DNA from 4 places in the Neobacillus sp. FW104-15D2 genome. Region 2 is predicted to be linked to each of the others. Evidence: riboswitches for the same ligand, from Rfam matches in the RefSeq annotation. Region 2 holds a riboswitch; each other region holds the start of a gene.
The links. A riboswitch is a leader RNA that binds a small molecule or an ion and turns the genes downstream of it on or off. The one in region 2 is predicted to bind S-adenosylmethionine.
Positions count from the first base shown of each region.

Region 1: another riboswitch for S-adenosylmethionine. It lies ahead of metK (methionine adenosyltransferase); the one in region 2 lies ahead of AC3WR0_RS16965 (LLM class flavin-dependent oxidoreductase).
Region 3: another riboswitch for S-adenosylmethionine. It lies ahead of AC3WR0_RS04265 (O-acetylhomoserine aminocarboxypropyltransferase/cysteine synthase family protein); the one in region 2 lies ahead of AC3WR0_RS16965 (LLM class flavin-dependent oxidoreductase).
Region 4: another riboswitch for S-adenosylmethionine. It lies ahead of AC3WR0_RS05085 (BMP family protein); the one in region 2 lies ahead of AC3WR0_RS16965 (LLM class flavin-dependent oxidoreductase).

Region 1 is NZ_JBYTCJ010000002.1:310,466-318,654, forward strand. Features, by position in the region: gene AC3WR0_RS03215 (C39 family peptidase) at 88-966, shown strand; gene asnB (asparagine synthase (glutamine-hydrolyzing)) at 963-2,858, opposite strand; gene metK (methionine adenosyltransferase) at 3,271-4,473, opposite strand; SAM riboswitch class I at 4,682-4,818, opposite strand; gene AC3WR0_RS03230 (thiol-disulfide oxidoreductase DCC family protein) at 4,899-5,273, opposite strand; gene pckA (phosphoenolpyruvate carboxykinase (ATP)) at 5,546-7,129, shown strand; gene AC3WR0_RS03240 (DUF2584 domain-containing protein) at 7,439-7,681, opposite strand; gene AC3WR0_RS03245 (alpha/beta hydrolase family protein) at 7,742-8,189, opposite strand, start outside.
Region 2 is NZ_JBYTCJ010000022.1:10,749-18,937, reverse strand. Features, by position in the region: gene helD (RNA polymerase recycling motor HelD) at 1-1,378, opposite strand, end outside; gene AC3WR0_RS16985 (serine hydrolase domain-containing protein) at 1,613-2,713, opposite strand; gene AC3WR0_RS16980 (hypothetical protein) at 2,795-2,962, opposite strand; gene AC3WR0_RS16975 (hypothetical protein) at 2,990-3,259, opposite strand; gene AC3WR0_RS16970 (ATP-grasp domain-containing protein) at 3,447-4,382, opposite strand; gene AC3WR0_RS16965 (LLM class flavin-dependent oxidoreductase) at 4,404-5,456, opposite strand; SAM riboswitch class I at 5,560-5,664, opposite strand; tRNA gene AC3WR0_RS16960 (tRNA-Arg) at 5,987-6,060, shown strand; gene AC3WR0_RS16955 (hypothetical protein) at 6,300-6,500, opposite strand; gene AC3WR0_RS16950 (Fur-regulated basic protein FbpA) at 6,729-6,917, opposite strand; gene AC3WR0_RS16945 (AEC family transporter) at 7,146-8,090, opposite strand; gene AC3WR0_RS16940 (NAD-dependent malic enzyme) at 8,189-8,189, opposite strand, start outside.
Region 3 is NZ_JBYTCJ010000003.1:169,358-177,546, forward strand. Features, by position in the region: gene metQ (methionine ABC transporter substrate-binding lipoprotein MetQ) at 1-764, opposite strand, end outside; gene AC3WR0_RS04255 (methionine ABC transporter permease) at 779-1,447, opposite strand; gene AC3WR0_RS04260 (methionine ABC transporter ATP-binding protein) at 1,440-2,465, opposite strand; SAM riboswitch class I at 2,603-2,711, opposite strand; gene AC3WR0_RS04265 (O-acetylhomoserine aminocarboxypropyltransferase/cysteine synthase family protein) at 2,833-4,149, opposite strand; SAM riboswitch class I at 4,219-4,324, opposite strand; gene AC3WR0_RS04270 (SCP2 sterol-binding domain-containing protein) at 4,397-4,747, opposite strand; gene AC3WR0_RS04275 (MFS transporter) at 4,906-6,171, opposite strand; gene AC3WR0_RS04280 (thioredoxin family protein) at 6,528-6,875, opposite strand; gene AC3WR0_RS04285 (ribonuclease M5) at 6,847-7,200, opposite strand; gene AC3WR0_RS04290 (YusG family protein) at 7,368-7,604, opposite strand; gene AC3WR0_RS04295 (FMN-dependent NADH-azoreductase) at 7,925-8,189, opposite strand, start outside.
Region 4 is NZ_JBYTCJ010000004.1:108,240-116,428, reverse strand. Features, by position in the region: gene AC3WR0_RS05095 (ABC transporter permease) at 1-563, opposite strand, end outside; gene AC3WR0_RS05090 (ABC transporter ATP-binding protein) at 529-2,067, opposite strand; gene AC3WR0_RS05085 (BMP family protein) at 2,161-3,180, opposite strand; SAM riboswitch class I at 3,370-3,476, opposite strand; gene AC3WR0_RS05080 (LysM peptidoglycan-binding domain-containing protein) at 3,691-4,572, shown strand; gene AC3WR0_RS05075 (hypothetical protein) at 4,692-7,043, opposite strand; gene AC3WR0_RS05070 (PDZ domain-containing protein) at 7,266-8,189, opposite strand, start outside.

The DNA.
Region 1 (8,189 bases), on a different contig from region 2:
CTTAATACCTAGTATGAACGATTAAAGCTTAATACACTCCAATATCTGCCGATATAAATATCAGAACGAAAGAATTAGGTGATTGATATGGATGTGTTATATTTTCTTGCTGCTTTTATAGTTCTGCTATTGGTTATTAAGATGAAAAGAAAATCAGGTGTTTTTCTAAAATCCGCTTTATTATTCTTATTTATTATTCTGGTTCTTGTCCCATCCTTTATTTGGGATAACTTCCAGCCAGCCCATGCTGCAAAGGCAATGAACACTATTAAAAGTATTTTTAGTTATCAAGAAGATAAAACGCAGAAAGTTTTTCAGAATAACACGGACATACCGGTCATTAAGATAAAGGAAAATATTATCCTTGATGCACCCTTTATTTCTCAATTGCCTGAACTGCCCCGCGGGTGTGAGGTGACAAGCCTGGCTATGATGCTAAACGATGCGGGAGTACAAGTAACCAAACTAACTCTTGCTAAAGAAATTAAAAAGGATTCAACAGCTTATAGTATCTCTTCCGGCAAAGTTTTTTTTGGAAACCCTAATGATGGATTTGTTGGAAATATGTTTGATTTAAGAAAACCTGGTCTCGGTGTATATCACAAGCCGATAAGCGAGCTCGCAGAAAAATATCTACCTGGCAGGGTACAAGATTTATCAGGAGCAGATTTTGACGAATTAAAAATTCATCTGTCTGATAATCGCCCTGTTTGGGTAGTAGTTAATACTTCTTATCAGAAGCTTAACGAAAGTCTGTTTCAAACATGGAATACCCCTACTGGTCCTGTAAAAATAACATATAAAGAGCATGCAGTTCTTTTAACTGGGTACGACCGTGAATACGTCTATTTTAATGACCCGCTGACAGGTGTTAAAAATAAAAAAGCACCCATTTCGGATTTCGAAGAATCCTGGGTGCAAATGGGGAGGCAGGCTATAACCTACCTTCCAATTAGTAAATATTAATGCTGATAAGATTTTTCAGCTGAGAAATCATTTTCAAAAGAATAAACCTTTTCTACATAAACCTGATGCCAAACCATGAACATCAGTACTGTCCAGATTTTACGGCTGTTATCAGCTTTACCCTGGCAATGGTCTTCCAGCAGTCTTAAGACATAAGCTTTATTGAACAAATGATCCGTGTTGCTTTCGCGGATTATTTTTTTTGCCCATTCGTTCATTTCATTTTTCAGCCAATGGCGGATTGGAACAGGGAAACCGAGCTTTTTGCGGCTAAGCACGTGGTCTGGAACGATTCCTTCTGCTGCTTTACGTAATATATATTTTGTAGTGCCATTTGCCGTTTTAAGGCTGGTTGGAATTTTGGAGGCTGTTTCAAAAATGACCTTATCCAAAAATGGAACACGAAGCTCAAGTGAATGAGCCATAGTCATTTTATCAGCCTTTAACAGAATATCCCCGCGCATCCATGTATGGATATCAATATACTGCATCCGATCAACCGGATCATATCCACGGCTTTCCTGATATAGTGGTTTGGTGATATCTGTATAATCAAGACCACTGCGATAAACACTCAATAACTCGCGTTTTTCTTCTTCTGTAAACATTTTAGCGTTTCCGATATATCTTTCCTCCATCGGAGTTACGCCGCGTTCAATAAAGCTTTTGCCTTTAGTGCCTTCAGGCATCATTCGGGCAATTCCTTTAAGAAGTCCTTTTCCAACACGTGGAATTTTATTAAATACCTCAAGAGATTGCGGTTCACGGTAAATATTATAGCCGCCAAACAACTCATCTGCGCCCTCACCAGACAAAACAACCGTAACATGTTTGCGAGCTTCCCGTGCAACAAAATAAAGTGGCACACATGCAGGGTCTGCAAGTGGATCGTCCATATGCCACATGATTTTAGGAATTTCATTCATATATTCCTGCGGAGTAATAACATAACTGATGTTTTCAACACCAAGTTTATCCGCTGTTTCTTTCGCTACATCAATTTCACTGAAACCATTGTGTTCAAAACCAACAGAGAAGGTTTTGATAGATGGATGGAATTCTTTAGCGATTGAAGCAATGATAGATGAGTCAATACCTCCGGAAAGGAAAGAACCAACAGGAACATCGCTTCGCATATGCATTTTTACAGAATCGAATAAAACATCTTTGATTTCTTTTATAAAATCAGGCTCTGATTTTTGCACTGGGCTAAACTGAGCTTTCCAATAGCGTTTGATGTCCATTGGCGAGCCAATTTTCTTAGTAAAATAATGCCCCGGCTCCAATTTGTGAATGCCTGCAGACATTGTTTCAGGCTCTGGTACAAATTGATACGTTAAGTAATGCTGAAGAGAGTCATAATTCAAAACATCGTTTTCAAGAGCAAGCAAAATGCTCTTTTTCTCTGAAGCGAAAAATGAACGTTCGCCATCTTCAAAGTAAAAGAATGGTTTTATACCAAACGGATCTCTTGCGCCATATAAGCTTTGTTCTTGTTTATCCCAGATGACAAACGAGAACATCCCGCGTAGTTTTTCAACCGCTTTTTCTTTCAAATGGCTATACAGGGCAATAATAACTTCTGTATCAGAATTGGTGGCAAAGGTTAGTCCTTCCTTGAGAAGTTCTTCACGAAGTTCTACATAGTTGTAAACCTCACCATTAAAAATAATCCAATAGCGTTCGTTTTCATATGTTAGCGGCTGATGTCCGCTTTCGATGTCGATAATACTTAAACGCCTAAAGCCGAACTGGATATGTTCATCATAGTAAAATCCATCATCATCCGGTCCCCGGTGCGTAATTATATCATTCATATTTTTAAATTGCTGTTTCTGTTCGTCACGATAAACTTGGGCTTTGTCGTGTACACAACCAATGAAGCCACACATTATGTACGTCACCTACTCCATTTCTAAACTAATTCAATTTCTATGCTTCTAGAAATTGCACTATCTAATACTACCATTAATAAAAGAAAAATTGCACTCTGAACATAAAAGGAAAAATTTTCTTCACCGTGATAATACTTTTTCACATTATAAAGAAACATTAAATCCCTTTCTACTATATGTCAGTTTAGAAAAACTTGGCATTCGGGAAGTCTTTTTTGGGGAAACCCTATTTTTCTTAACGTACTCAAAACCGCACCTCTCAAAAGCAAAGCTTTTTACCTGGGCGACGCAAGCTGACGAAGCATTCTTGTCCATGCTTCAGAATTTATGAATATAAGTTCTGATGATTAGTTAAATAAAAACGGGAGTTACATTTTAATGTAACTCCCTGTTTTTTCAATAGCTTAAATTATCTTCCCTCAGATTGCTGTTTTAAAGCATCTGCCTTGTCAGTGCGCTCCCATGGAAGATCAACGTCGCTGCGTCCAAAATGCCCATAAGCAGCTGTCTGCTTATAGATTGGGCGGCGTAGGTCTAGCATGTTGATAATTCCTGCTGGACGAAGGTCAAAGTTTTTCTCAACCAGTTCAACTAATACCTCTTCACTTACAGTACCGGTTCCGAAGGTATCAACTGAGATGGAAACAGGTCTTGCAACACCAATAGCATATGCAAGCTGCACTTCTACCTTGTCAGCAAGACCAGCTGCTACGATGTTTTTCGCAACATAACGGGCTGCATAAGCTGCTGAACGGTCAACTTTTGTAGGATCCTTACCAGAAAATGCACCGCCTCCATGACGAGCATAACCACCGTAAGTATCAACGATAATCTTACGGCCTGTAAGACCTGCATCACCCTGTGGTCCGCCGATTACGAAACGGCCAGTTGGGTTAATAAAGTATTTTGTGTTTTCGTCAATCAGTTCACTCGGAACAACAGGATTAATAACATGTTCCTTTAGATTGCGCTGGATTTGTTCAAGCGCGATTTCAGGGTGGTGCTGCGTAGAAATAACGATTGTGTCAATTCTGACAGGCTTATCGTTTTCATCATACTCTACAGTCACCTGTGTTTTGCCATCAGGACGAAGGTAAGGAAGGATTTCTTCTTTACGCACTTCTGTCAGGCGTCGTGCCAATTTGTGTGCCAATGAAATTGGCAGCGGCATTAATTCTTTTGTTTCGTTACATGCAAAACCGAACATTAAGCCCTGGTCACCAGCGCCGATTGCTTCGATTTCTTCGTCGGACATTTTGCCTTCACGAGCTTCCAGCGCCTGGTCAACACCCATTGCGATGTCGGCAGACTGCTCATCAATGGAAGTTAACACTGCACATGTTTCGGAGTCAAAGCCGTATTTGGCACGATTATAACCTATGTTCTTAATGGTTTCGCGCACAATTTTAGGAATGTCTACATAAGTGGAAGTAGTAATTTCTCCTGCCACAAGCACAAGACCTGTAGTTACGGAAGTTTCCGCAGCTACCCTTGCGTTTGCATCCTTTGCTAAAATAGCATCTAAAATAGAATCAGAAATTTGGTCACAGATTTTATCTGGATGACCTTCAGTTACTGATTCAGAAGTGAACAAACGACGTTTTGCTGACAACTGAATTCCTCCTATAAATGGGATATATCGAGGTTTATTAAGGTTACAGGAATACTTCTTGAACCTCTGACAGTGATACGGTACTCATTCCCTTAGTAGTATGAAATAAACAAAGGATTTTTATGAGAATCTGTTTTGATAAAAGGCAAAATAAAAAACCTTCCTAGTTTGAGGAAAGGTTTAAAAGCAGAATGTTCCGCGCCTTTCACTCTTATCGTTCAAGGTCAAAGCCTTGCGTCAGATTAGCACCTTCGCTATGTAAAAAAGCCAAATGAAGGCTTTCATCTTGTATAGCAGGTTGCTGGGTTTCATAGGGCCTGTCCCTCCACCAGCTCGGGATAAGAGAGTATCCGTTCAATGAACAATCATAACGTTGATGTCGCAGAGTGTCAATATTTTTCTCTTGATTTTTCTAAGCCTAAAAATCAGATTGAACAGCTGCCATCCTTACACTTTTTCCCAAAGAATTTATAGCGATTTTTGGCCGTCCACCGATAAGCCGGGGCACCTACTTTATCCATAAAGGGGACGTAAAGAATGATACCAGGTAAAAAAGTAAGCGGAAAATGGATAAGTAATTTTCTGAATGCATAAAACCCCTTTAAAACCCTTCCTGATGGCAGCAGTAAATGCATTTCCTTTCTGAGGTCAGCACCTTTGAATTGTTTTTCTCCGCCTTGCTTTTCATATTCCTGCAGGGATGTCCATTGTACTTTATTGAGCCAGTCAAGCTTTTCGAACCATTTTTTAGTTTCCTGGCATAAGGAACATTTTGCATCATATAAAGGAATCATTTTCATAAAAAAGGCCCCTCCTTTTTTTGCAGTCCAACTTGTGAATATTTTAACAAACTTTTCGTTTATTTGGATATTTCTTTGCCGGGAAAGAATATAGTAAAATAATCATAATTCATATAAATTTGCTTAATGTTTTGATATTAGTATAGATTAATTGAGTAAATGTGTTATACTATTTGGGAGATATTTAAAAATTATAAAAATAGGACCAAGATGTATTTACCCTTTTAAAATTCATTTAGTCCATAAAACCGGTAAAGGAAGGTATTCATTGTATGAATTCTGTTCACATTCCCTATCAATTAGCTCAATTGCTGGCCGAAAATCATATTCAAATCCAGTTATCTGTACCACAACTTGTTGAAAAAGTATTAAACAGAAATGAAGGACTGCTGACTTCCACAGGCGCTGTCTGTGTTTCTACCGGTAAGTACACCGGACGTTCTCCGAAAGATAAATATATTGTAGAGGAAGCCTCAGTAAAAGATAAAATTGACTGGGAATCGAACCAGGCTATTTCGGAGGAAACCTTTTCTAAATTATATAATAAAGTTCTTACTTTTTTAAAAGAAAAGGATGAGGTATTCGTATTCAAAGGCTTTGCTGGTGCAGATAAGAAATCTCAGCTCCCTATTCAGGTTATAAATGAGTATGCTTGGCATAATCTGTTTGTTCATCAGTTATTTATCCGTCCAAATGAAGAGGATTTGCTTGAACACCACCCAGAGTTTACTGTTATTTCAGCCCCTAACTTCAAGGCTGACCCTGCCGTAGACGGCACGAGCTCTGAAACCTTCATTATTATTTCTTTTGAAAAGAAAACGGTTTTGATTGGCGGAACAGAATATGCGGGCGAAATGAAAAAGTCCATATTTTCGGTTATGAATTATCTTTTGCCAGAAAACAATATTCTTTCTATGCACTGTTCCTCCAACGTTGGCATTGAAGGTGATGTAGCCCTGTTCTTCGGGCTTTCGGGTACAGGAAAAACCACCCTTTCTGCAGATCCCAACCGCCGCCTGATCGGGGATGATGAGCATGGCTGGTCCCCTAACGGAGTGTTCAATATTGAAGGCGGATGCTATGCAAAATGTATCAATCTTACACGTGAAAAAGAGCCTCAAATTTTTGATGCCATCCGTTTTGGTGCTGTTCTTGAAAATGTAGTTGTAAACAGCGAATCCCGGGCAGCGGATTATGATGACGGAACTCATACAGAAAATACACGTGCAGCCTATCCTATTCAAGCAATTGATAACATTGTTGATCCAAGCATAGCAGGCCATCCTAATACTATAGTATTTTTAACGGCAGATGCATTTGGAGTGCTTCCTCCAATTGCAAAATTAACAAAGGAACAAGCGATGTACCATTTCCTGAGTGGCTATACTTCTAAGCTTGCTGGAACTGAGCGCGGAATTACTTCACCGCAGGCAACCTTTTCAACCTGCTTCGGTGCTCCATTCCTACCGCTGCCTGCAACCAAGTATGCTGAAATGCTGGGCGAGAAAATTCTGGAGCATAATTCTAATGTATTTTTGGTCAATACTGGCTGGACTGGCGGAGAATATGGAACTGGCAGCAGGATGAAGCTATCTTACACCAGAGCAATGGTTCAAGCCGCCCTTGAAGGTGAGCTTAATAATGTTGAAACAGTGAAGGATGATATCTTCGGTCTCCATGTTCCATTACATGTTGCAGGTGTGCCAGATGAGGTCCTGCAGCCTCAAAAAACATGGTCTGATAAGAACTCTTATGAATTAAAAGCAAAGGAATTGGCTGAAAAATTCCGTGAAAACTTTAAAAAGTTCTCCAACGTTGCGGAGGAAATCGCTGAAAAAGGCGGTCCGGCAATATAATCAAAACGAAAACACCCCATTCGGAAAAAAATCGGATGGGGTGTTTTTGTTTATGTCCCTTACTTCAATTAATGAAAAATGAGAAGATCGGACTGCTTTAAGGCGGAAATTCTCCATCTGCCGCTCCTTTTCAAACAGCAGGTCACCTTTATACATTCATTACAAGAGCTATACGATTCGTTGTTGACTTATCTTAGAGAGAATTGGAAGGGAGAATTAGCCATGTATCTGGATTATTAAAATAACTTTGAAAACGTTAAATTACTTTTAGCTTAAAACAAAGAAAAAAGCAGGAAAAATAGCTCCTGCTTAATTCGTTGAGTTTAATGATACCAATTGATAGGTAACAACTGTGGTATTTCCCTGCCATTCAACCCTTTGGATAATCCCCGTACCGCTTGTATCACTTTCAATCGTCTTTTTAACTTCAATCGGAATATTAATTGGGTAAAGCCTATAGCCTTCTTTTTCAAGAGAGAATAGGTTTTCTTCGAGTCTTTTCTCCCTTCCCTTTGTTACAATCATCGTATTCATTTCAAAAGGCATTCCCATTTATAATCGCTCCCCGCTTTATAATTACTCGTTTGCCGGTAAGTGTAGGTTAATTTTATTTTAGCATTTTTGTGCTTGCGATTTCATCCACAATGTAAGGTCACGAACAACTTTTCTATTCACAGCAGGCGGAAAGTAATGCGTAAACTCCTCAAAGTACCAGCTTTCAACCCTTTTTTCTAATTCCTTAAGCCTCTTTTCCAGCCTGTAAGAATGTTCGGCCGAAACATTCAAGTCTTTTGCACCGTGGATAATCAAAACCGGAGGTTCAAGCCTGTCCAGTTCATAAAGGGGTGTGCGGTTTTTATAACGTTCAGGATATTTTACTGGCGTCCCGCCGATGACCCTCTTCATCATTCTTCGTAAATCTTCCCTTTCAAAATAGGTGAGTTCCATATCACTGACCCCTCCCCAGGTTACAACGGAAGATGCCTCTGGAAACGCAATCCCTGTCATCAAGGCCATAACGCCTCCCCGGGAAAATCCAAAGATATGAATGCTTTCTATT
Region 2 (8,189 bases):
TTTCCGAAAGCCATTTTTGTTCCAGTTCAAAGTCATCGAATGAATTTTCGTTAAAGCGGTTCTTTTCCTGCAGCTTTTTAAACGCCTCCAGAAAATCCTCTTTATCGAGAAATTGGAGTTCTTCTTCTACCCATGACTTCGATTGTTCCTTTTTAACCTTCCTTCTCATTTCTTTAAGGAGCCATTCCTTAACAAGCTGAATCCTGTTTGGCATTGAAAAGTTTTTATCCAGTGAGTAAAAATATTTACCTATTTCCTCTTTAGATATAAGTCCTTCATTACGGAATAATAAATCCCTAAACAGAAGGCCTTTTTTAGAAAGAATTGACGCATATTCATCAATAGCTTCCTTATATTCAAGAGTCGATTTAAAACGGATCCCCTGGATGCGGGGACTTTTTTCCGACACGTCTCTTGATGAAAGCAAAAATTCTAATTGGGAAAACGGATCTTCAACTTCAAATTCCCTTCCTATCCTGCTTATAATGTATTCCTGAAAGGTGGTCTGCTGCATATTTTCTTCCCCTAATTCCGGTAAAACGGTTCCGACATAACTATTAAATAGAGGATTTGGAGAAAACAGCAATATATTTTCAGAAGTAATTGTACCGCGGTATCGGTAAAGCAAATAAGCGACACGTTGGAGTGCAGCTGATGTTTTACCGCTTCCTGCCACACCCTGGACTATTAAAAGCTTGCTCTTTTCATTCCTTATAATCTGATTTTGTTCTTTTTGTATAGTAGCAACAATTGTTTTCATCTGGGTGTTTGCGTTATTGCCAAGCACCTCTCGCAGCAGCTCGTCACCAATGGTCACTCCTGTTTCAAACATTGCTTTTATCTTTGAATCTCTTATGACAAATTGCCGTTTTAACTTCATATCTCCTTCTATTCGTCCTTCAGGGGTACTGTACCCTGCCGGTCCAGGAGCATGATCGTAATAAAGACTCGAAATCGGTGCACGCCAGTCATAAATGAGGAAGTTTTCGTCTTCCCTATCCATCAATGAGGCAATACCCAAGTATACTTTTTCTGTTTCACTTTCGCCAAGTTCATGAAAGTCGATTCGACCGAAGTATGGTGAATTTTTTAGCCGAGCCAGCAGCCTAAGTTGTTTATCAGTTTGCTTAAAGGAGCGTTCCCTCTCTGCGAGTAAAGCTGCCTGCTGTTTAATGCTGGTGTAGGTTTCTGCTATATCATCAGGTTCATCAAAATTAACCGTTACATCCTCCCAGAAGGTTTTCCGGATTTCGAGGACGTCTGACCCTATATGTTTAGCACCTTTTGACAGCTTTTGGGCCTTTGCTTTGATTTCATTTACAATAAATTCAACCCGTTCCTGCTCTTTATAAAGATCATTATCTTGAATTTCGCTCATCAAACCACTCCCCGGATAAAATTAAGCCGATTGTTTGACAACTCAATAAGTATGTGTTAATGTTATTATAGGATTTTTTATGTGCTTGCAATCAAACTATTGAATAGGCCGAATCTTATTCTACAATATATCTTGGTCCTAGTTCAACTTATCTTAACGCCAAAGGGCGTTTTTTTATTTATCTGTATATTTACTATTGGTCCTCCTCCTTCTTTTATCCACATTTTTATTTTTTTATATTCTGTTATTAGCCAAAGCTTCCTCTCTTGTAATAATACTCTTAATATCTTTTGCAGCTTTTAAAGTATCTAAGTCCCTATCTCTTTTATTCTGTAAAATAACTATCGAGGTCCCATCCTTGTATATGATATGAATAGAACTCCATCCACTGATAAATCCCCTGCTAAAAACAAAATTTTGCTTAATATACAAGCCAAGACCATAACCTGATGCGGATCCTGGTGTTTTTACTTTTTTCCATGATTTTTTGGAAATAAGCTTTCCGTTGATAAGAGCCTGGTCGTACTTACAAATATCCAGAGATGTTGCATATACATCCCCCGCTCCATACAAAAGTGCGGGATTTAATTTTCTGGAGGGCCGTAAAAAATTATGAATTTTAATATAACCTTTAGACGAAAAGGGGCTTGGCTCCTGGTAAGTAATAAATCCGCTATCCCTCATTCCGGATTTTTTAAATATATTATCATTTATATATGTATGAAGTGGCATTTTAGTAATTTTTTCGATTATATAGCCTAAAATCATGTAATTTGTATCTCTATATTCCCAGTGTGTGCCTGGAGCAAAAGCAGCAACAGGCATTAATTTTATTTGATTAATAAGATCAGATGGTGATGAATGCGCCCTTGTCCAAAGTATGGGCTTTAAACCCGATGTATTGGTCAGTAAGTGAATAATTTTGATGCGTTTACCATTAGGAAAATCTGCGATATATTTTGAAATAGGATCTTTTGTGTGAAGTAACCCTTTTTCCTGAAGCTGCAGAATGCAAGCAGCTACCATGGATTTTGTGATGGAGGCAATAGGAAAGGTTGTTTTCTTTGTGTTTTTGATATCCCTTCTTATATCAGCATTACCAACTCCCTCATTATATAAAACCGTTGAACCTTTCATTACAGCAACACTTCCGTTAATCCCTTTTTCCCTTAAGTAGCTCCTTATTTTTAAATGTATGTTATTTTTTTCAGCATTATTAGATACAAAAATCGGAACCGATTTTTCAGGTATACTAGAATCAGCTTCTCTATTTTGGGAAAAGGCTGAAATAATCATGATAAAAAATAATAGCAGTCCTTTTAAAAATCTCTTCATTTCTTCCTCCTGCTACGCAAAGGCATCCTTATCTAATAGTATCCATCTTTCCATTTTTAATACTGAGAAATCATTCGAAAGCTACCAGGTGAAAAAGTGAATAGTACGTAGAATTAACCTCCAAAGGAGGGAAAAAAGTGCTTTAAAGATGGCTTCAAGAATAACGCCCACTATTTCTCCAAACAATTGCTTAATAAGCCGCAGCAATAGATTTTCCTTAGCTTCTCTTTTATAGAAAGAATCCTTCAACTTTTTCGTCTCCTGTAAATTAAGTAGCTATTGTTTAAACATTGATTTAACTTTATTTAAATCCTCCAAAAGCTCGCAGACTTCCTCATGCGACAAAAGGACAGGCATCTGATCATTTAAAGTCAGAACCATTCCTTCTTTATCTTCTTCATATTTTTGCAGATAGAAAAAAAGACTTTCTGCCATTTTTTCATTTAAGATAGATTCAATGTGAAAGCTTTTTACTCTACGAATAGCAAACTCATTTTCCCGGTCATCATAAACCCCTGATAGCAGTCTTCCTTCAAGGTGATTCACAAAAATCTCTCCCTTCCATTTTGTTTAATATACCCAATTTTCCTTATGTTAAAGGAGATAATGCAAGCAACCTAATTTTTTCATTAGAAAAACTAGGCATTCCTGTCCGTCGTGCGTTCAGAATTTAGAGATATAAATTCTGATTAGCCAAAAAAAAGCTCCCAGATACGGGAGCAATTTTTCAATATTATAGATTTTCTAGCTCTTTTTTCAAAAAGGCAGCCACTTCTAGCATTCCAAATTTTCCTGCTTTTGCTTCAGCATCTGAATTGTAATTTGTATTTGTATTAATATCATAGGTAAAAATTTCTCCTGATGCATCCCTTATAAATTCAATTCCGGCAACTCGAATGGAATTTTCAGCCAAAACCTGTTTGTACTTTTCAATGATTGGATCACTAAATCCATCAATAATTTGAAATTTAGGCTTCTCTTCCACCTCTTCGCCTACCGGGCAAAACAAATCCCCTATCTGACATGCATCAGCCGGGCATAGCTGGAATCCTTCTGATGTATCTACCTTTACGGCGTATACAAAATTGCCCCCTACAAACTCACAACGTGTAATAAAACTTTCAGGTGACTGGATATATTCCTGGATTAAAGTTATTCCGTCTACAGGTTCTTCAAAACCAGGGCTTTCGACATACGTCCTAAGGGCATCCATTGTTTGAAATAACTGTACACCGAGTCCTTTTCCTGCACGGTTATGCTTTGTTATGAAAGCTTTGCCTTCAAATTGAGACGCAGCCTCGAGAATTTGCCCTCGTCCTACAGCAGCAACCGTTTTAGGAGTCCGTACTCCATATTTATTTAACTCCAGATACTGAAGTACCTTGCTTACCTCTAATTGGAGAGCACGAGTACCATTTAAAACCTTCCGTCCGTGTGCTTCCAGCCATGCCAGTACTTGAGCAGTATATTCAGCCGCAAAACGATGATCCCTTGTGTGGGAAGAGGCACTCATTCGGCTGTAAAAGATTCCTTCTGGAGGTTCTGCAGAAAGATCAAGAGTTCCCTGGTCTAGATGCCATTCCTCATATGGAACCTCAAGCTCCTCAAGCCTCCTGGTAAGATGATCTGTCCATTCACTATTTTCATGTATAACATATACCTTTTTCAAAGTATTTCCCCCTTTGAGTTCTTAGTGTGAAACAACCCTGTTTCTGCGTTCCTCAACCAACGGCATTACATCTCTTGCAAAACGTTCCATTTCTTCTAATTGCGGAGAGAACTGGAGAAGGAGCAAATCTAATCCCGCTTCTTCGTACTGGATAATACGGTCAGCAATTTGGTCTGGTGTTCCTACCAGATTTGGTCTTAGCCCACGGTTTGACACGGAGTAGTCCTGAAGCTGGATCTTTTGTTCAAGCTGTGATTTGCTTGTAAAATCTTTAAAGCCAGCGTAACCACTTGTGTCTTTTACGGTCGTAATTTTTTCAAGTTCCTGTAGTGCCTCTTCCTCCGTATCGCGGCAAATCACATATGCAGCCATTCCAAAAGAAGAAAGTGGAGCATTCTCAGTTTCAGAACGGCGGTCCTTCATTTCCGCAACTTTTCTTTGAATCTCTTCTACTGTACCGCCATGCATAACATAAGCATCACATTTTTCAACGATGGTTTGCTTGCCTTTCTCACTTTCCCCTCCAGCATATAGAATGGGATTTGGACGCTGAACTGGCTTTGGCGAAAGCTTTGCATTCTGGATATTGTAAAATTGTCCTTGATATGTAAAGGTGTCTTCTGTCCACATTCCTTTAAGTACATCAATAAATTCCTTTGTACGATCATATCTTTCGTCATGCTCGGTAAAAATCCCGTTATACTGCCGAGCCTCTTCCGCCCACCAGGCAGATACTACGTTCAGAGTAAAGCGGCCTTTACTAATTTGATCGATATTTGCTGCCATTTTTGCGGTTACGGCAGGATTATGAAAACCCGGGCGCACTGCTGCCATGATCTCGATTTTCTCTGTAACAGCTGCAAGACCAGCTGCTGTTGACCAGGCTTCCAATGAATCATGTTCAGGACCTTTTATATCATTTAAATTCAATTCAGCAACAAGAGTGGTTGAATATCCCCACTTTTCTGCTGATTGAACGACTTTTTTTGCATAGTCAAATGTGGGCGGCATATTCTCATCATCAACATTGCGAAGCCATCCGCCAAAAATAGGAAGCCAAAATCCGAACTTCATTTCTCATCTCTCCTCTAACTCATTCTCAAGTTTTCCAAGTGCTAAACTAGGTAAAGAAAAATAAAAAAAACTCTCCGGACAAGAAGAGAGTTCGTTAACTCTCTTCCTATCTCTCAAACAAACCTGTTTGATGGATTTGGCACAGTATTCCGCAGAACCTGTTGCCGAGGCTTCAAAGGGCCAGTCCCTCCACCTCTCTTGATAAGAAGAAATCGTTTATTGAGTTTAAGAGTTTTAATCATTTAAAGAGATAATAATTGAATTATAAGAATATGTCAATTATTAAATATTTTAATATAGTTTACATAATATTATTATTGTTTTTTATATTATGGCTTTACAGCTTTATTAAATATTAGGCCCTGTTAGACTTGCTTGTGGATTTCCTGCAACTTGTGTTCGCTTTCCGCTCCAAACAACAATGAACTTTAACACAGCCAAAATTTGAAACAAAGTTATTGACTTTTCGAGTACGAGAAGTATAATTAGAAATGCGCCTAATAAGCAGTAAGTTAATTAGTTTATACCATGTCTCAGTAGCTCAGTAGGATAGAGCAACAGTTTCCTAAACTGTAGGTCGGAGGTTCGAATCCTCTCTGGGACACTTAAAAACCCTTGATATTTCAAGGGTTTTTATTATTATATACATTCAAAATCAAAATTGCTGAAAAAATGAACTGATATCAAATATAATTATCATTATGGATAATGATTTCGTTGACTTTCCAATAAGAAAAAATGTCCATTATTAAAAGCCCTCTCAAAGAGAGGTGATTTTTCACAGTATTAATTGGGACAATCGATGTAAATTCAAATGCAGCAGTAGCCGTAGGAGAAAATTAACTAACTTGTTGGTTCTCTCACAGGAAGACCAATAACGGAGTCGGTCTTTCGATTCGCATCTTTGCCATTTGCCAATACAGCAAAATATACGGGCATCATCAAAAATGACGTGCAAGTTGGTAACATGATTGATTCGGAGATTATTCCAGGTGTACAGGACCAGACAGTGTAATCATGAAATACCTTTTTTAAGGGATTCATAAAAAAATGCCCCCTCTCTATTAATTTAAATACTAACGCTAAAAAAGACGAATTTTATAATCCGTCTTTTTTATTTGACCTTTAATCCAAGTCCCTATTAAACTCGACTGTTGAATTTTGCTTAAGGTAATGGCTTTACGTAGACAATTTGGGAGACTCCTCGCTGCGCAGCCCGGGCTCTCCTGCGCATCATTTCTGACTTGAGTCTCCTTAAATATTCAAAACAAATTATCTAACTAATAATTGAGTTCTTTTATTTTTAGGTGCCGTTTCCTGCATATAGATATTTTTTAATTCGCTTATTGTCATGTAATTCAATTCTTTATCATTAGGGTGGTAAATGCCGGTTTTGACCAGTTTTTCAATATAAAATTGTCTCACCTGCTGTAGCCCTCTTTCTAATAAAATGGCCATCATTATTACCTCCCTAAAATTTGTTGGAAACGCTTTCTCTATGTATATATTAATCTAAATTCAATCCTTTTTCACCGCCCGTTTGTGACGATTGTGTAACACTTCACATATTTAAATGTCAGCAGAAAATACCTGTTCAAAAAGATAAAATAGAAAAAAGTGGCATTAAACATTGTTAACTTTTTCACAAACAACCCTCTGAAAAACCCTCCTCTTAGGAGGGATTCCATATTATACTAGCCAAGAAATATATATTGGCAAGGAAATTAATGATAAGATCGTGCTGATAACAAACGAAGATGCGGTTTCGGTTGTTAATGAATTAAATCTTGTAGAAATCATAGCTGCTACAGCTGATCCTGGGAATGCTACCAGGAGGATAGCTTTAATAGTATCTTTATGATCCAAACCAATCAGGTTGGTAATTAAAATCATAAATAAAGGAATGGCAACAACCTTTAATACAGAGATACCAACCGCAACCTTTTGAAAGCTTATTTTTCTAATACCTACTGTCACACCTACAGCGAATAAAGCAACGCCTGATGTTACAGAACCAATCTGCTCAAATGAAGTCTTTAGGATTTCAGGCGAGTGGAATCCACAGAGTGTTAATACTACGGCAAATAAAGGAATACATGCAAGTGGTTCACTTAGACCATGTAAGATAATACCTAGTTTATTTGCTCTACCGCCTTCTGCTTTTGTAGTTGTTTGTCCAATGGTACCCACAATTGTAGCAATTGGATCTAATAATGCATTAACAACAATACCAGTTATAGCGACAGGTATTGCAATTTCCTGTGCCCCGAATAAGCTTCCTAAAACTGAAATTCCCATAAAGGCAAACGCAGGTTGTGTTGAATTTAATGAGAACATCGATGCCTTTGTTAAATCATATTTAAACGCCAAACGAGCAACGAACAACAAAATCACATAAAAACCGATAATGCCAAGTGTCATCGTAATAAAGAATGACCACTGGTCAATTAAGGTTTGTTTTGAAGTAGTGGTAATTCCAATAAATAAATGTGCAGGAAGAGCAAATTTTGTAACCAATGTATTAAGCCCCTTAGAGGACTCTGGATTAAATATTTTAAAATAACCACCCAAATAACCAACTATGATGGTAAAAAAGATAGGTATTAATGTTAAAAAGATATTTCCAACTGACATGACAACTACACTTCACTTTCCCCAAAAATGTTCGTATTTTTAGAAGGAGGAGGAAAGCCACCAAGGGGGCAGCCCTGCTCCCTCCTTACTGGTCACAGC
Region 3 (8,189 bases), on a different contig from region 2:
AGAACGTTAACAAGTTCTTTAATTTCTTTTTTGTTTTCATCACCTTTGCGAACTGCAATGATATTCACATAAGGAGAGTTTTTGTCTTCAATAGCAATGGAATCTTTTAAAGGATTTAATCCTGCATCAATAGCGTAGTTAGAGTTGATAAGAACCGCGTCTCCCTCGCCGTTGTTGTAAATTTTAGGAAGAAGTGAAGCTTCATACTTTGTATCAAATTTAAGATCTTTAGGGTTTTCAACCACATCTTTAACAGTTGCAGTAGTTTTATCAATGCCTTCTTTAAGCTTAATTAATCCTTGTGCTTCAAGTAATGAAAGCAAACGGCCATGGTCAGCTACAGAGTTGCTCATGATTAAATGGGCACCTTTTGGCAGATCATCAAGCTTCTTATACTTTTTAGAATAAACACCGATTGGCTCGATATGAATTCCGCCTGCAGAAACAAAATCATAATTGTTTTCTTTGATTTGAGCTTTTAAATAAGGAATGTGCTGGAAGTAGTTCGCGTCAAGTTCTTTTGATTGTAATGCTTTGTTTGGAAGTACATAGTCCTGGAACTTTTTGATTTCTAAATCGATTCCTTTTTTAGCAAGGATTGGTTTAGCTTTTTCAAGAATTACTGCATGGGGCACGTTTGAAGCTCCAACTACTAATTTTTTATTGCCATCTTTACTGCCTTCTTTTTTATCCCCTGAAGTTCCGCATGCGGCAAGAACAAGTGCCAAGGATAATGCTAAAAGAACATTTAACCATTTTTTCATTTTTTCTGTCTCCTTTATCTTTTATCTATTTTTGAAGTGATGATGTCACCTAAAAACTGAATAATAAATACAATTATTAAGATAATGATTGTCGCAATCAGTGTAACATCATTTTGGTTACGCTGATATCCTTCTAGGAAAGCAAGATTCCCCAGGCCACCTGCACCAATAACGCCAGCCATTGCTGTGTATCCAACAAGGGCAATCGCCGTAACTGTGATACCGGATACGAGTGCAGGCATGGATTCCGGAAGTAATACTTTAAAAATAATAGTTGATGTTGATGCACCCATTGATTTAGCTGCTTCAATTACACCTTTATCGATTTCTCTTAAGCCGATCTCTACCATCCTTGCATAGAATGGTGCTGCACCTACGATCAAAGCCGGCAATGCAGCATTTTCCCCAATCATGCTTCCAACTAGAATCGTGGTAAATGGTATTAAAAGGACTATTAATATAATGAAAGGAATGGACCTGAAAATATTCACAAAAGCACTAATTATAGTGTTAACAGCCTTGTTCTCCCAAAGATTATCTTTCCCTGTCAGAAATAATAATAACCCGAGAAGCATTCCGAGAATAAATGTCGCTACTACTGAAATAGCTGTCATGTACAAAGTTTCTGTCGTTGCGGCCCACATGCCCGGCCAATCTATATCCTGAAAATACGGCTTATCCATTTCTGATCACCTCCACTCCCACCTGCTGTGTCCCGATGAATTCAATGGCTTTTGCTATTTCATCCTTTGACCCATCAAGATGAATAAAGAGTGTACCATATGACCCACTTTGTGTTTGTGAAATTTTGCCTTGAAGTATATTAACAGTAACATCAAAGTGGCGGATTAGACTTGTAATAACAGGCTTTTCAGCTGATTCCCCAACAAATGTTAATTGAACAATTTCACCTGAATGGTATTGTTCCAGTAAGTGTTCAACCGTTTCTTTAGTTTCCTCAGGTTCTGTGACCTGTTGAACAAAGCGTTTCGTAATAGGCTGCTGTGGGTTCTTAAACACTTCAAGAACTGAGCCCATTTCAACAATACGGCCGCTCTCCATTACTGCAACTCTATGGCAAATCTTACGAATAACATGCATTTCATGGGTAATAAGAACAATTGTTAACCCGAGTCTTTTATTAATATCCACAAGCAATTCAAGTATAGAATCAGTTGTTTGCGGGTCAAGTGCAGAGGTTGCTTCGTCACAAAGAAGAACCTTAGGGTTATTCGCAAGTGCTCTGGCAATACCAACCCTTTGTTTTTGGCCACCACTAAGCTGTGATGGATAGCTATCCTCACGGCCTTCAAGGCCTACAAGCTTTATGAGTTCATCAACCCTTTTAGCACGTTCCTGCCCTGCGACACCTGCAATTTCCAGCGGGAATGAAATATTTTCACGTACTGTTCTGGACCAAAGAAGGTTGAAGTGCTGAAAAATCATGCTAATTTCCTGTCGGGCTTTGCGCAGTTCGCTGCCTCTGATCTTTGAAACTATCCGGCCGGCAACAGTTACGGAACCTTCCGTTGGAAGCTCTAATCCGTTCAGCATGCGGATTAAAGTACTTTTTCCTGCACCGCTATATCCAATAACGCCAAAAATCTCACCTTCGTTTATTTCCACATTGACATTATCTACTGCGTTAACATTCCCCTGTTTAGAGGAATAAATCTTTCGTACGTTTTTTATCGAAATCAATTGATTCACCTACTTCTCTTCCATGTTTTATGACACTAAAAATAATAATTCATTAAGTATAGGATTCGGCTTAAGCAGCAGAAAAATGCAAAAATGCCTTTCTGCACAGGCAGAAAGGCATGATAAACAAGTCCTTTCTCCCATCTCCCAAAGCAAAGCTTTGTGTGAATTGGCACCATTTCAATAAAAACATTGACGGTTGCCGGGCTTCATAGGGCACATTCCCTCCACCTCTCTTGATAAGAGTAAATCGAATCTATTCAGTTAAGTATTAGGCTAAAAGAATTACGTTTGCTATCGTAACATGGAAAAGAAGGGGTGTCAACGAAAAAACGACAAAATTCTACCTTCCATTAATTTCATGCCTTTAGGATCTTACAGCCCGTGATATAAGACCAGTAGCTGCCTCAATAGCTGTCTCAAGGTCCTCAATTAAGTCGTCAGCATTTTCAATCCCTATTGATAATCGAATGAGATCCTCAGAAACTCCTGAAGCTTTTAATCCCTCTGCATCAAGCTGCTGATGGGTAGTACTGGCCGGATGGATGATCAAGCTCTTAGCATCTCCAACATTGGCAACATGAGCCCAAAGAGTAATTGAGTTAATGAGCTTAGCACCTGCCTCTCGACCTCCTTTTGTTCCAAAGACGACTACAGAACCTGCTCCCTTTGGCAAATATTTTTCAGCAAGCTCTTTATCAGGATGTTTGGAATGTCCTGGGTAGGATACCCACTCCACCGCAGGATGGTTTTCAAGGTAGGCAACTACCTTTTGTGTGTTTGCCACATGCTCTTTCATACGTACATGGAGTGTCTCCAGTCCAAGAGTAAACTGAAAGGCATTTTGCGGACTTAGTGCCGGTCCAAGGTCCCTTAAGAGCTGCACTCTCGCCTTCACAATATAGGCTGCTGCCCCAAGAGCTTCAGCATAAACAATGTCATGGTAGCTTGGATCAGGTTCAGTAAATCCAGGGAATTTTGGTGAGTTCCAGTCGAATTTCCCTCCATCAACAATAACCCCGCCCAGTGTAGTTCCATTCCCCAGCAGCCATTTAGTAGCTGAATGAACCACAATATCGGCTCCATATTCAATTGGTCTGCAAAGATAAGGAGTGGCAAAAGTATTATCTACAATAAGAGGAACTCCTGCTTCGTGGGCAATGCTCGCCACTTTTTCAATATCAAGAACGCGAAGACTAGGGTTGCCGATAGTTTCTGCAAAAACCGCCTTTGTTTTATTGGTTATAGCTTCCCGGAAATTCTCCGGATCCTCAGGATTTACAAACTTGACGTTAATGCCGTACTTTGGCAAAGTTGATGCAAATAAGTTATAAGTTCCGCCATATAAGGTAGAAGCTGAAACAATCTCATCTCCTGCTTGCGCAATATTTAAAATAGCCAGTGTAATAGCGGCCATTCCACTTGCAACCGCCAGTCCTCCTACTCCGCCTTCCAATAAGGCAATCCGTTCTTCAAAAACAGTTACAGTCGGATTATGAATGCGGGTATAAATATATCCAGGCACCTTTAAAGCAAATAAATCTGCTGCATGATCAGTACTTTTAAACTGGTAAGCATTATTTTGGTAAATTGGCACTGCGCGTGCCCCATTCACAGGATCTGGTGATAGTCCTCCGTGAACACTTAATGTTTCAAACCGATAAGCCTTTTTTTCATTACCCATCTTCCATTCTCCTCCCGTTGACATCACATAAAAAACAAAACCCCCGCTTCATAAGAAGAGAGGGCACTCTTCTTATCTTCCAAAGCATAAAAATGCTCTGCTGGATTTAGCACCGTGTTAAATAACCGGTTGCCGGGCATCGCAGGGCCAGTCCCTCCGCCGCTCTTGATAAGAGTATTTATGTAGTTGTCAGTATTTATTGAATAGTTAAATAAATATTATAATATTTAAAAAAACTCGTCAATCTTTATTTTTCCTTTTGGGATACTGCTAGGAAAAAGATAGATTCAAGCCTTAACATGCTTCTAAAGGAAGCATTAACTTTTAGTTTTCCTTTTTTTATTAAATCTCTAAAAGTTGCTTTGCCCGTAAATAGTTCCTGCAGGGATTCCTCACTTCCATATATTACAGTTCCTTCAGAAATATCAGTCTTAGGATTGTTTATCACTATCTTGTCTCCTAAGGACGTAAGCGAAAAACTTTTATTAATATTTTCTACTTGAAAATGGACGGGAGCGGAACTTCTATTCCAATATAAATCTGCTAAATATTTTTTCCCCTCAAGTTCCTCAATAAATTTTTGCAGCGCTTCGATCATTTTGGTCACCCCTGCAAAATTAATTCATCAGATGCTTTCCATTTTCCTTTAATATTTCTTCGACAGTTATTTTATTTTTGGATATAAAAAGACAATGCCGTACAGTCATTCGGCATTGTCAAACATTTCCCGAGAAATATGACATGATTTTCTCTACTTTACACTGCTTTGACGGAAACTGTCTTTTTTCCCGGATGGATCATTCCCCTAAAAACTAGTAAGAAATAGGTTGACCCAATAAGATAAAGAACTGCTGTTATGCAGAAGACATAAGCATATCCCCAGTATGACCCATATTCAGAAACCACTCCCATCGAAACAGGTCCCATCAGCGCCCAGCCAAGGTTAAAAACCATCTGATTGATCGAATTTCCAAGCCCCTTAACCGAATCATCGACCTTTTCCATCATCAGAGAGGATTGGATAGGATTCGCTGCATTCATTAGTGCCTGTCGAAATAGGAAGCCAAGAGCAGCAATCCATAAATGGTGAGCAAAAGCGGTTAGCAGGAGAAAAGGAAGAGACGAAAGCTGAAGAAATACAACCGCTCTTACCTCCCCTACTCTTTTTACAACCTGAGGGCCTATGATCATAGCAAGAGCAGTTGCCGCCTGGCCAAGAGAAATGATTAAGCCTATTGCAGATGTAGGAGCAGAAAAACGGTCGGCAAAATAAAGATTTAAATAAGGAATAACCAGACCCGCTCCAAAGCCAATTAATAATTGGGACACTGCAAAAAGAAAAATCATTTTTAGTCCATTGCTCTTCCAGTTTAGCTTTCTCACAGGTTCAACTGCTTTTCCCTCGGACTTCACTGGCAGCTTCTCCTGGAACTTAGACGCAGGAAAAGCCCCTACGAGAAAAATAAGAGCCCCGATTATTAAGGTTAAGCGGATGCTATTTACATCATTTAAAAATAAGGAGAAACCATCATTTAAAAAGCCTCCCAACAGGTTTCCAATTACGTTTGCACCCGTCATTAACGCGAAATGAAGGCTAAATAAATTAACCCTCTCTTCAGCCTTCGAATTTTCGGCCATCCAGGGAATCCCTGAAACTTGAGAGAAAGCCATAGTGAGGCCGCCCGCAAAAGCAAGGAAAACCAAAGAATCCTGAACAGCCATTACACTTCTTAACAATAGAATAAGGCCCGAAACCACAATACTGTAAAAAATAACTTTTCTTCTGCCAAACCTGTCACTAATTAAACCAGCAGGAACCAGAATAAGTGCTGTTGCAAGTGATGCCATCGAAATGATCTGTCCATTAACTGTTTCAGGCATACCCAGCTTTCTAATATAAAAATTATAAATAACCATAAAAACGCCCATGCCAATTTGAGTTAATATATTTGCCATAAAGCTGAGTTTAATGTTTCGATTATATCCACGGAATTGTGTTGTTAAGCTTTGATAGAAATGCATAAATCATCCGCCCCTTAGAATACTTCGCCTCCCTAAATATAACCCGGTTAGGAACAAAATGTAAATAAAGGAATTTCATTCTTCATAAAAATTTTAAAACCATAGAACAAAAAAGATGAAAGGATCATCACAGTGTAAAGGGGGCCTGTTGATTTCGTTCCTAAGCACTCGCTCTCCGCGATGCGGACAGTCCACCCTAATTTAAAAAGATAGCCAACTGGACATGGGGTGGGCCAGTATTACCTATGAGTTCTTGAATTAGAATGGTAAAATCCATTACAAAAAGAGGGTTCGGAATAAAGATTCCGAACCCTCTTTTGTCGTCACACGGAAACAGATTAAAGTATCAACTGTTATTAATAAATTAATTTTTTAATTTTCTCCACTAGGTATGGTACCGAATGAAAGGCATATATCCTTTCTAGTACCTCGCCATCCTTTATAAACAATAAGGAGGGTACACTTTCTATGGAGAGGCTACGGGCCAGGTCAGGGACATAATTTGCGTTTAACTTTCCGATTGACAAGACAGGCATCAACTCAGATATTACAAGCAGCATTTTCGAAGCTACCTGACAAGTTCCACATAAAGGAGTATAAAAATAAACAAGTCCTGTTGAGCCGTTTTCCATAAATGAAGTATATTGTTCTTTCGACCATTCATCCATGACGGCTTTAACCTTCCAAAAACTTGGTATGGACATCTATATTTGCCCCTAAAAGGACGGTTGCCAGATGATTCTGCGGTGCAGTAGCAACTTCCCGATACATCCTGTCAATGTATAAATGTTCTGCCTCGGGAATCTCCCTTTTAAATCTTTTTCGCAATTTTTCTCCTGCCTCATCGGCATCAAGGAGAATATAAACATCCTTGTCTTCAAGGAATTCAACCAATTCGTCGAGTCTTGTCATGCTGATGGTTCCATTTGTACAGATTATTTCAACTGGTTCTTTTACGATGCTTTTTACCTTCTTTTTATCCGATGTGCCTTCAACAATAATGACCTTATCAACATACTCATCATTCATTAACATCACCCAAATATAGTAATGGCCAGCCCCGATAATCGAATTGAATCGTACTTTAGCATATTCAATGTCCGACAATATGTGTAATAATTTAGCTGTGTATGTTTACTATATCATCATTGTCCAAACATGAGTAGAAAGTTGCTTATCTCGGGGACGGCTGTATTCTAACACCATCCACCCTCATCACAATCAGTATACCGCGCATCTCGGCCCTCAGACACTGTTACATTTTGATAAATCTTTGATTGGTCCGCTTCAAAATGGTGTTCCAGTTCATATTGTATATTTTCAGGAAGCTTAATTTTTCCGATAGGGCTATTTTCAAGCAGGAGTTCAATTTCTCCATTCTTTATTTTCCCGACAATACGATCAGTAACATCAATTTTATCCTGTTTTAACATCTCTTCATCCACCCTTCCTGACTTTATGTAGGTTTAGCTTTCCCCCTTTTCACTCAGAAAGTATGGTAATAATAAGAAAAGCTTTTCAGCTGTAAACGAAATAAGGATTAGAAAAACTGCATTCGCCAAGTCCTTTTGGCGGATGCCTTAGTTTTACTTATCACGTTCAAATCGGCACATCCTCAAAAAAGCTATGCTTTTTCTTCGTGCGATGATAATGCTGACGAAGCCTTCCTTATCCTGTCCGTCATGCGTTCAGAATTTAGGGATATAAATTCTAATTACCTAAAAAAAAGAGCCCTGCGGCTCTTTTTAAATTATTAGAATGTCTGTGCAAGGTCTTTCGCACGTGCAATCCCGTTTTCTTTAATTTCCTGTGCTTTTTCTGGCATTGCAGCTTGACCTTCGATAAATAATCCTTCAAAGGAAGGCACTCCAAAGAATTGCATCATAATGGACAGATAACGGTGTCCCATTTCCATTTCAGCAGCTGGACCTTCTGAATAGATGCCTCCGCGTGCTTGAATATGAAGTGCCTTTTTGTCGGTCAGCAATCCAACAGGGCCTTGTTCAGTATATTTGAAA
Region 4 (8,189 bases), on a different contig from region 2:
TTCGGCAGCCAGGCAGCCTGCTCTAACATGGGTGTCTGGGCCAAAGCAGCAGAGCCTGTTTTATCCTGAAAAGGTCCTGAAACCATATAGCTGGCGAATAAAGTAGCGATATAGTTTAAGAGAAGGGTAGAAATCAAAAGCTGTACCTTAAATTTAGCCTCCAGCCATCCCGCAAAGAAGGACCATATTCCCCCAGCGATTATCCCGGCTGCCAGAGCAGCAATGATTTTAACAAAGCCAGGACCAGGCACATATAGTGCAGCCAATGCAGCAGACAAAGCCCCCAGCACCATCTGTCCTTCGGCTCCTAGATTAAAAACCCCTGCCCTGAAAGCCAGAGCAACACCAAGACCAACCAACATAATAGGAGTAGATCTTGCAAGTGTGGAGGTTATAAAATAAAAGTTGCCAAAAGCACCGTTCCACATTTCCTTATAGGCAGTCAGAATCGATTCCCCAACAAGACTAATGGCAATGGCCCCTGTTATTAAGCCAATGATAACCGCCAGCAAAGGCTGTGCTAATGAACTAAACAGTTGCCGAAGCTTTAATTGTAGAGTCATGCTGTTTACCTCCTGCCATTAATAAACTTAACCGTTCTTCTGTTGCGTCTTTCCGCTCCATCTCTCCTGCTATTTCACCTTCATACATCACGAGAATTCGGTCAGAGAGCGATAAAATCTCTGAAAGCTCTGAAGAAACCAGTAAAATACCATCTCCATTGTTACGCTTCGCAATAAGCTTTTCATGGATAATTTCCATCGCACCGATGTCTACCCCACGGGTTGGCTCAGCCGCAATGAGGAAAGGAGCACCGTGGCCAATTTCCCTGGCAGCAATCAGCTTTTGCAAATTTCCTCCAGAAAGGTTTCCTGCTTTCGGCTGCCCGGAAGGAATTCTAATGTCAAATTGCTCAATCCAGTTCTTCAGCAAACGGCCAAAAGATTTCTTTTTCAAAAATGATAGCTTTTTATATTCCGGCTGATTGTAAAAGCCCATTAATGCTACTTCATCAACCGTAGCGTCTTTAGCGGCTCCCCACAAGTAACGGTCCTCCGGTATATGGGATAATCCTTTATCCCGGATGGCTTTTACCGATTGGTTAGTAACTTCTTTTCCACCCAGTAAAACCGAACCTTGTTCTGTTCTGCGAAGGCCTGAAATAACCTGCAGTAATTCAGACTGGCCATTTCCCGATACTCCAGCTATGCCAACAATTTCACCATGATTAACAGTAAAAGAAACATCATTTAGTAACGGCTTTTCCTCTTTTTCTTTTACCGTTACATCTTTCACTTCAAGAAGCGGTGCTCCGTTCAGTTTAACCCGGGAGGTAAGCTCACGAAGCTCCCTTCCCACCATTCGCTGTGCCAGTTGATCGATGTTGGTCTCTTTTTTGGCAAAGGTTCCGGTCATCTTTCCATTTCGCAGGACGGTTATGTGATCAGCAGCCTCCATTACCTCTCTCAGCTTATGGGTAATTAAAATAACGCTTTTCCCCTGGTCAGCGAGGTATCTGACAGTTTTTAAAAGCTCTGTAACCTCCAAAGGAGTAAGAACGGCAGTCGGTTCATCAAGAATAATAATCTCCGCTCCCTGATAAAGGACCTTTAAGATTTCAATCCGCTGTTGTTCGCCGACAGAGCATTTTGCCGCTTTAACAGAAGGCCGAACACTGATTTTATATTGTTCCGAAAGAGAACCGACAGAATCTTCAGCTTCTTTCCTTTTAAAAAATCCCAGTTTGCCAGGTTCACGCCCAATTACAATATTTTCCGCGGCAGTAAAGTCAGGGAACAACATAAAATGCTGATGGACCATTCCGATTCCATGTTTAATAGCGTCATTTGGACCATTCAAATCCAGTGGCTTTCCTTCCAGCAGCATTTCACCGGAAGTAGGCTTTTCCATGCCATAAAGCATGCGCATTAATGTTGTCTTGCCCGCACCGTTTTCCCCAACAATGGCATGTACCTCTCCCCTATTTACTGTCAGGGAAACATCTTCATTGGCAAAAAAATCACCGTATTTCTTTGTCATATTCTTCATTTCCAGACGTGCTGTCATAATGTCCCTCCTTTTGTGGAAAATGTAGGTAATGAATCCCTATAACACATGCGAACCGACTGCTAAGGCAGCCGGTTCACAGTACCATTTATCTTATTTTGCAAGCGGGTTTTTAACTTCTTTCTTGCCTGACTTAATATCTTCAGCAATAGCTTTTACTTTATCAATGGCTGCTTGTCCTACAAACGGATTTAAAGGAGTTTTGCTGTCTCTTGTAACATATGTTAAGCCAACGCCATCCTCTTTTAAGCCGTAAGAAACTTCCCCAGCCTTATACTTGCCTTCAGTGAAATCTTTAACGGTTTGATACGCTGCTGTATCTGTCCCTTTTAATTGGGAAAGGACAACATGAGCTGGGTCAATAACTGTTCTATCTACGTCCTGGCCAGCAGTATAGAACCCTTTTTCTTTCGCTGCTTCAAATACACCTAAGTCACCAACAGCTGATGCACCCGCAATAAAGTCTGCTCCTTTGGATGCCTGAAGAAGGGCTAACTCTTTTGCTTTGGCAGGATCCGTAAAGCTGCCAACATAGTTTAATAGGAATTGTGCATTTGGATTCGTTTCCTTGAGGCCATTTTCAAAAGAAACCGTCCATTTTTTCATCATTGGGATATCCTGTGCTGCAACCATTCCGACCTTGTTTGTCTTAGTGGACAAGCCAGCTGCTGCACCCAGCAGGTAAGCTGCTTCCTGTTCCTTAAAGGTTACACTTCGAACATTTGGAAGATCTACAACTGTATCAATAATGGCAAACTTCTTATCAGGATTTTCAGCTGCTACTTTTTTAAGAGCATCTTCTGATTCAAATGATGAAGTGATAATCAAATCATAGCCTTCAGAAACGGCAACGCGCAGATTATCTTCAATAGCCGCATGGTCTGTTGATTCAATCGTTTTTAGGTCTGCCCCTGCTTCTTTAGCAGCCTTCTTAGCTCCCTCATCCATCTGCTGGAAGAAAGGATTAACACCAATTTTTTCAGGAAGAACAAGAGCTATCTTTTTCTTCTTATTTGAATCCTCTGTCTTGTTTCCACCCTTTTCTGAAGAACCGGATTGGCAGCCCGCTAATAAAAGGGCAATAATAGCAAATAAAATATAAAACTTCTTCATCTTGTGTATTTCCCCCTATGCTGTTTTCGTGTTTTTAAATGTTATATAGCTAACTTACTAGAAAAATGACTGAAATTCAACCTAAACATGAACTTTTATAAAAATAAATATATATAATGTTCGTGTTTTAGGTTAAAAACCAAATAAAAAACTCCTCCTGGAAAGGAAGAGTTATATTTTATATTCTCTCCCTCATCTATCAGAACGTAAAGTTCTGCTGGAATTGGCACCATTCTATTAAAAATAGCGGTTGCCGGGCATCATAGGGCCAGTCCCTCTGCCTCTCTGGATAAGGTTATTACTATATTCACTTTTAAAACGTTATTCTCATTTTATCGAATTATTATAATATTGCAAGAGTTATTTTTATATTTATATAATAACTTTAGTTTGTCATTTTTTGGAAACACCAACTATAAGTATTAAAGTCCTATTTTTCGACCTATCCTACCATGTTAATATGAAAATGGAAGAAAAATACCAAATAATAAAATGACAAGGGGACTTTACGTGATCACGAAAAAATCCTTAGCTGCATCCGTTCTTGCTACTTCCTTAATTTTCTCAGGCGGAGTATTATCTGCGCCTTTGATGTCACACGTTTCCGCCGCCCAGACAACGAATTATCAAACACAATTAAATACGCTTTCAACTTATTATGCCGGCATTTTACGGACTCTGGAAAACTACTCAAATAAATTGGACAAAGCAAAAACTGAAAAAGAAGCCATGGATATTTATGACCATTACCTTACCTACTTTGAAAAGGTATTAGATACAGACACCCCTATCAAAGGCTATAACTCCGAAATTCAGCTGATGGATGAATATATTTATAATAGTTTAGTAGAAATGTATAACTTTGAAGTGGACACAGTCGATTATGAAAATGGGGATCTTTCTGAGGCAGATTATAAAAAAGCTTATCAAAATATGACCAGCTACGTGGATACACAGGATTCCCTTTTTAAGAAGGCCGCTGCATCCTATAAAGCCAAGTATAAAGTTACTTTTGGCAAAGACATGCTCTATCTCCTTGACCAAAGTGCAGAATCAGAAGTACCACCGATCCAGGGGAAAACATATACAGTGATAAAAGGCGACACACTTTACAGCATTTCCAAAAGAAATAAAACCACTGTCAGCACCTTGAAAAAGTTAAACAATCTTAAGAGCGATTTCATAAGAGTGGGACAGATAATCAAACTGCCTTCAGCGCCTGTTAACACTCCAGCTCCTTCTGCTGCTTTTACTGTTAAGAAAGGCGATACACTTTACAGCATTGGCAAAAAGGTAAAGTTATCCGTTGCTGAACTGAAAAAACTTAACAACTTGAAAAGTGACCGGATTTATCCTGGACAAGTGCTTAAACTGAAAAAAGTAAACTATTAAAAACGGCCGGTACTAATCGTTTAAACATACAGAACCATTCGGCAGCTTTGTTATAGACTTCATTTTATATATGTACACCAAAAAGGGCCTGGAAAATTCCATGCCCTTTTCTTTATTTTCTATTGCCAGCCATCCTGCAGGTTAAGGTCCAGGGTACTAACTTCCTCACCGCCTACAAAAAGCTTACCGCCTTCAATGGTAAATTCTTTATCAAAATTATACACAGCGTCATTTTTAAATTCCTGGACAAAAGCAATTTTGTACTGCCCATCCGGTAGACGTCCTTGATAAAACCCATTTTGTAACCAACTGGAGCCTATAAATTCTCCATCAAGTGTAGCGAAAACTACGTTGCCATCTGCTACCAGTTGTTCACCATTAAGGACTGTACCAGATACGGATACAGCGGGCACCTGTATATCAAGCTGTTCCGTCTGAACACCATTTATAAATAATTGACCAGATTTCATACTAAATTCAGTACCTGGACTAAAATCGGTCCCATCATAAAGATAAACTTCATTCACTTTGTAATCCCCATCTGGCAAACGGAATTGGAATCGGCCTTCCTCATTTGCCTGGCTCCACATCCAAATAGGATTATCAGCATCATTCATTTCCGAAATATAAACATCACCCATTACAGGATTTCCGGATTCTGCTAGTATTCCTGTTAATGTAATCGGAGGAACTGAGATTCCAAGTACACTTTGCAATTCGCTATTAACATACGTTTTCCCATCAATAATGGAGAATGATTGATTTATATAGCCAACGGTTCCATCCTCAAGCTGAACGTCATTTACTATATAATCCCCATCACCCAGGCGCATAGTAAAGGTGCCGTCACTATTAATACTCTTCCAGGTATAAAAACTTTGGTCAGGAGTGCTAACAGTAATATAGCCACCCGTTACATTTGCGTCTCCATCTTTAACTAAAGCATGTAAACTAACAGGCGGAATCTGAAGCTTCAATAGGGGCTGCTCTTTTCCACCAACAAACAATTTCCCGTTGATAATATCAAAAGTGGCCGAGATCGCGACGTCCTGGTCTTCCTCAAATAAATAGGCACCCCTAACATTATAGCTTCCGTCTGTTAAACGTAAGGAGTAAACCCCGGTCTCATCAGTTTGAGCATAATACCCTTCAGCATTTCCATCCTCTAAGGATTTTTCAATATAGACTGAACCCTGAAACGAATTCCCTGAGTCCATCAATTTTCCGCTAAGAGTAACAGGTGGCAGCTTAATATTTAATGCTGATACCACTTGCCCATTCTGAAAAAGTTTTCCATTATGAACTTCAAAAGGAAGATTTACCGGCGTACCTCGATATTGTTCATCAACAAAAGTGACAGCATAATAGCCATCTTGAAATCTATATTGGAATCCACCTTTAGTATCAACAGGAATGCCTATCCAAATTCCACTTCCATCGGAAGTATTTCCCTCAATATTTATATACGCATTCGCAATTGGTTTCTTCCCATCTGAAAGAGTACCCTTGACGTTTATATCCGGAACCTTTATTTGGATTGAAGAGACCTTTACTCCCTTAATGTAGATCTTGCCTTCTCGTACTTCAAAGGTTGTAGCTGGCCATGCCGAATAGGTTTGGTGGTCAATACCAATGTTATACCTCCCGTCAGGCAGCGTTCTTAAAGAAAATTCTCCTTGGTTGTTGGATACGACGTACTGAATGAACTCGGTGTCATAATCATTTTCTGAGAGAAGCCTTTCTAAAACAATATTGGCTCCCACTAATGGCTTGGAGGTATCTCCAACCTTTCCTTTAATAGAATTGACAGGAATGTTAATGGAAAGACTTGTTTGCTGCTCGCCTTCCACTAAGACTTTTCCAGCTTCCACTGTGAACCCTAAATCATACCGATAAAATCCATTATCCGACTGAATCCCAAAAAGATAGTAATTTCCATCCGGAAGGGAAGCAGAAAAACTTCCATTGCCTTTTGAAGATATAGTATAAATTTCTTCCTCTTCTTCACTATATTTTGAAATAATTAAATCTGCTTTTAAACCACTGGTGCCTTCCTTTAATACACCATTAAAATTACTTGCTTCAGCTGTAGGCTTCTTCGCCTGTTCCTTTTTGGAAAGGGTGATCACGCCTTCTTTTAACCCTTTGATCTTACCTTCTTTTACAACAAAATTTTTATTCGTACCATACCAGCCGGTGTTTTTACCTTTTACACCTTTAACAGTATATGTACCATCCTTTAAATTCTTCCTAAAGGAACCGCTGCCATCCGTCATGATAGGAATCCTTTTTGAGCTTCCCTGCTCACTTATCATGACTAAGCTGTTTTTTATTGGCGCAGACTTCTCTTTGATGGTACCCTTTACTCCTTTCGCTGATATGTCTTTACTTGCTGCTGCATGAACATTGCCTAACGCAACGCTCATGAACATGATGACTAATAAAAGCACGTTCACTACTTTTTTCCTCATCCTTTTTCCCCCGTCTCATAATAGTAAAAAATAATAGCCTTCTTCTAGAAGACTATTATTTTCCCCAACTAATTATATTCAATTTACATTTATTAACACCCTTTTAACTTTTTACCAAAAATATTATTTCCTTCTACAATATTCCCCTTGACTTTAACCTGAGCTTTTTTCCATGATAGAAAATAAAAAAGCAGCAATACATATGTATCACTGCTTACTAAATTATTGAACCTTCTCAAGCTGCTTTCTTTCTTCTTGAACAAAAAGGATTCCCAATTCGTAATGATCACCCTCATACAATGCCCTTTGCACAAAACGAATTTGTCCGTTTGTATCAATTACTTCAAGCTTGCAGTGAGCACGGTTTTTTTGAAGGGCTTCGTAAAAGCTTTGTTCATCACGAACATTTACTCCGTTAACTTTAGTAACTAGTTCTCCAACCTGAAGCGCCATTTTATGTGCTGGGCTGTTTGGGATGATCCCCAAAATCATCAGGCCATGATTCTTTTTGGAAAAATAGAAAGGCAGATTTTCATCTTTAACCCTTTGAATTAATGCAAGCAATTCTCTTCCTATAACAGCAACAGCAGCTGCCACGATTGATAAAACAGGATACCAATACCCTGCAATGGAAATAAGCAGTGCCAGCACACCCAAACCTATTACTCTCTTACCTTGCGTTTGTACGGCTTCTTTCGGAAGCAGTCCTTGGATTTGCTGATTATAGCCAATGGCAAAAGGCACTAAAAGAAGGGAAAATCTATGTTCCCCAAGAGAGAAAACAGGCCACCACTCAAAAGGCAGATGAAGGATATTCCCTGGGATTAGCATGAACAGGGGAAGGATCCAGAGACGTTTAACCTCATGAACACCGACACGCTGTCCTCTCTTACTAGTTATTAGCTTAGGTGAAGTTCCATTGCTTCCATTTTTAAAAATAAGAATACCTTCAGCTATTAATAACAGGGCCAATATAATGGCCACAGAAGGATAAATAAGCTTGTCCGCCTCAGCGAAAGACTTCGTAAAAAGTGGAACACTCCATTTATTTTCAGAGATAATTATTAATGCAAAAAATGCTGCACCTACTGCATAAGCAGGAGCCATTAACCTTAGACTAGCTGTTAGATTTAAAAGAAGTGTAAA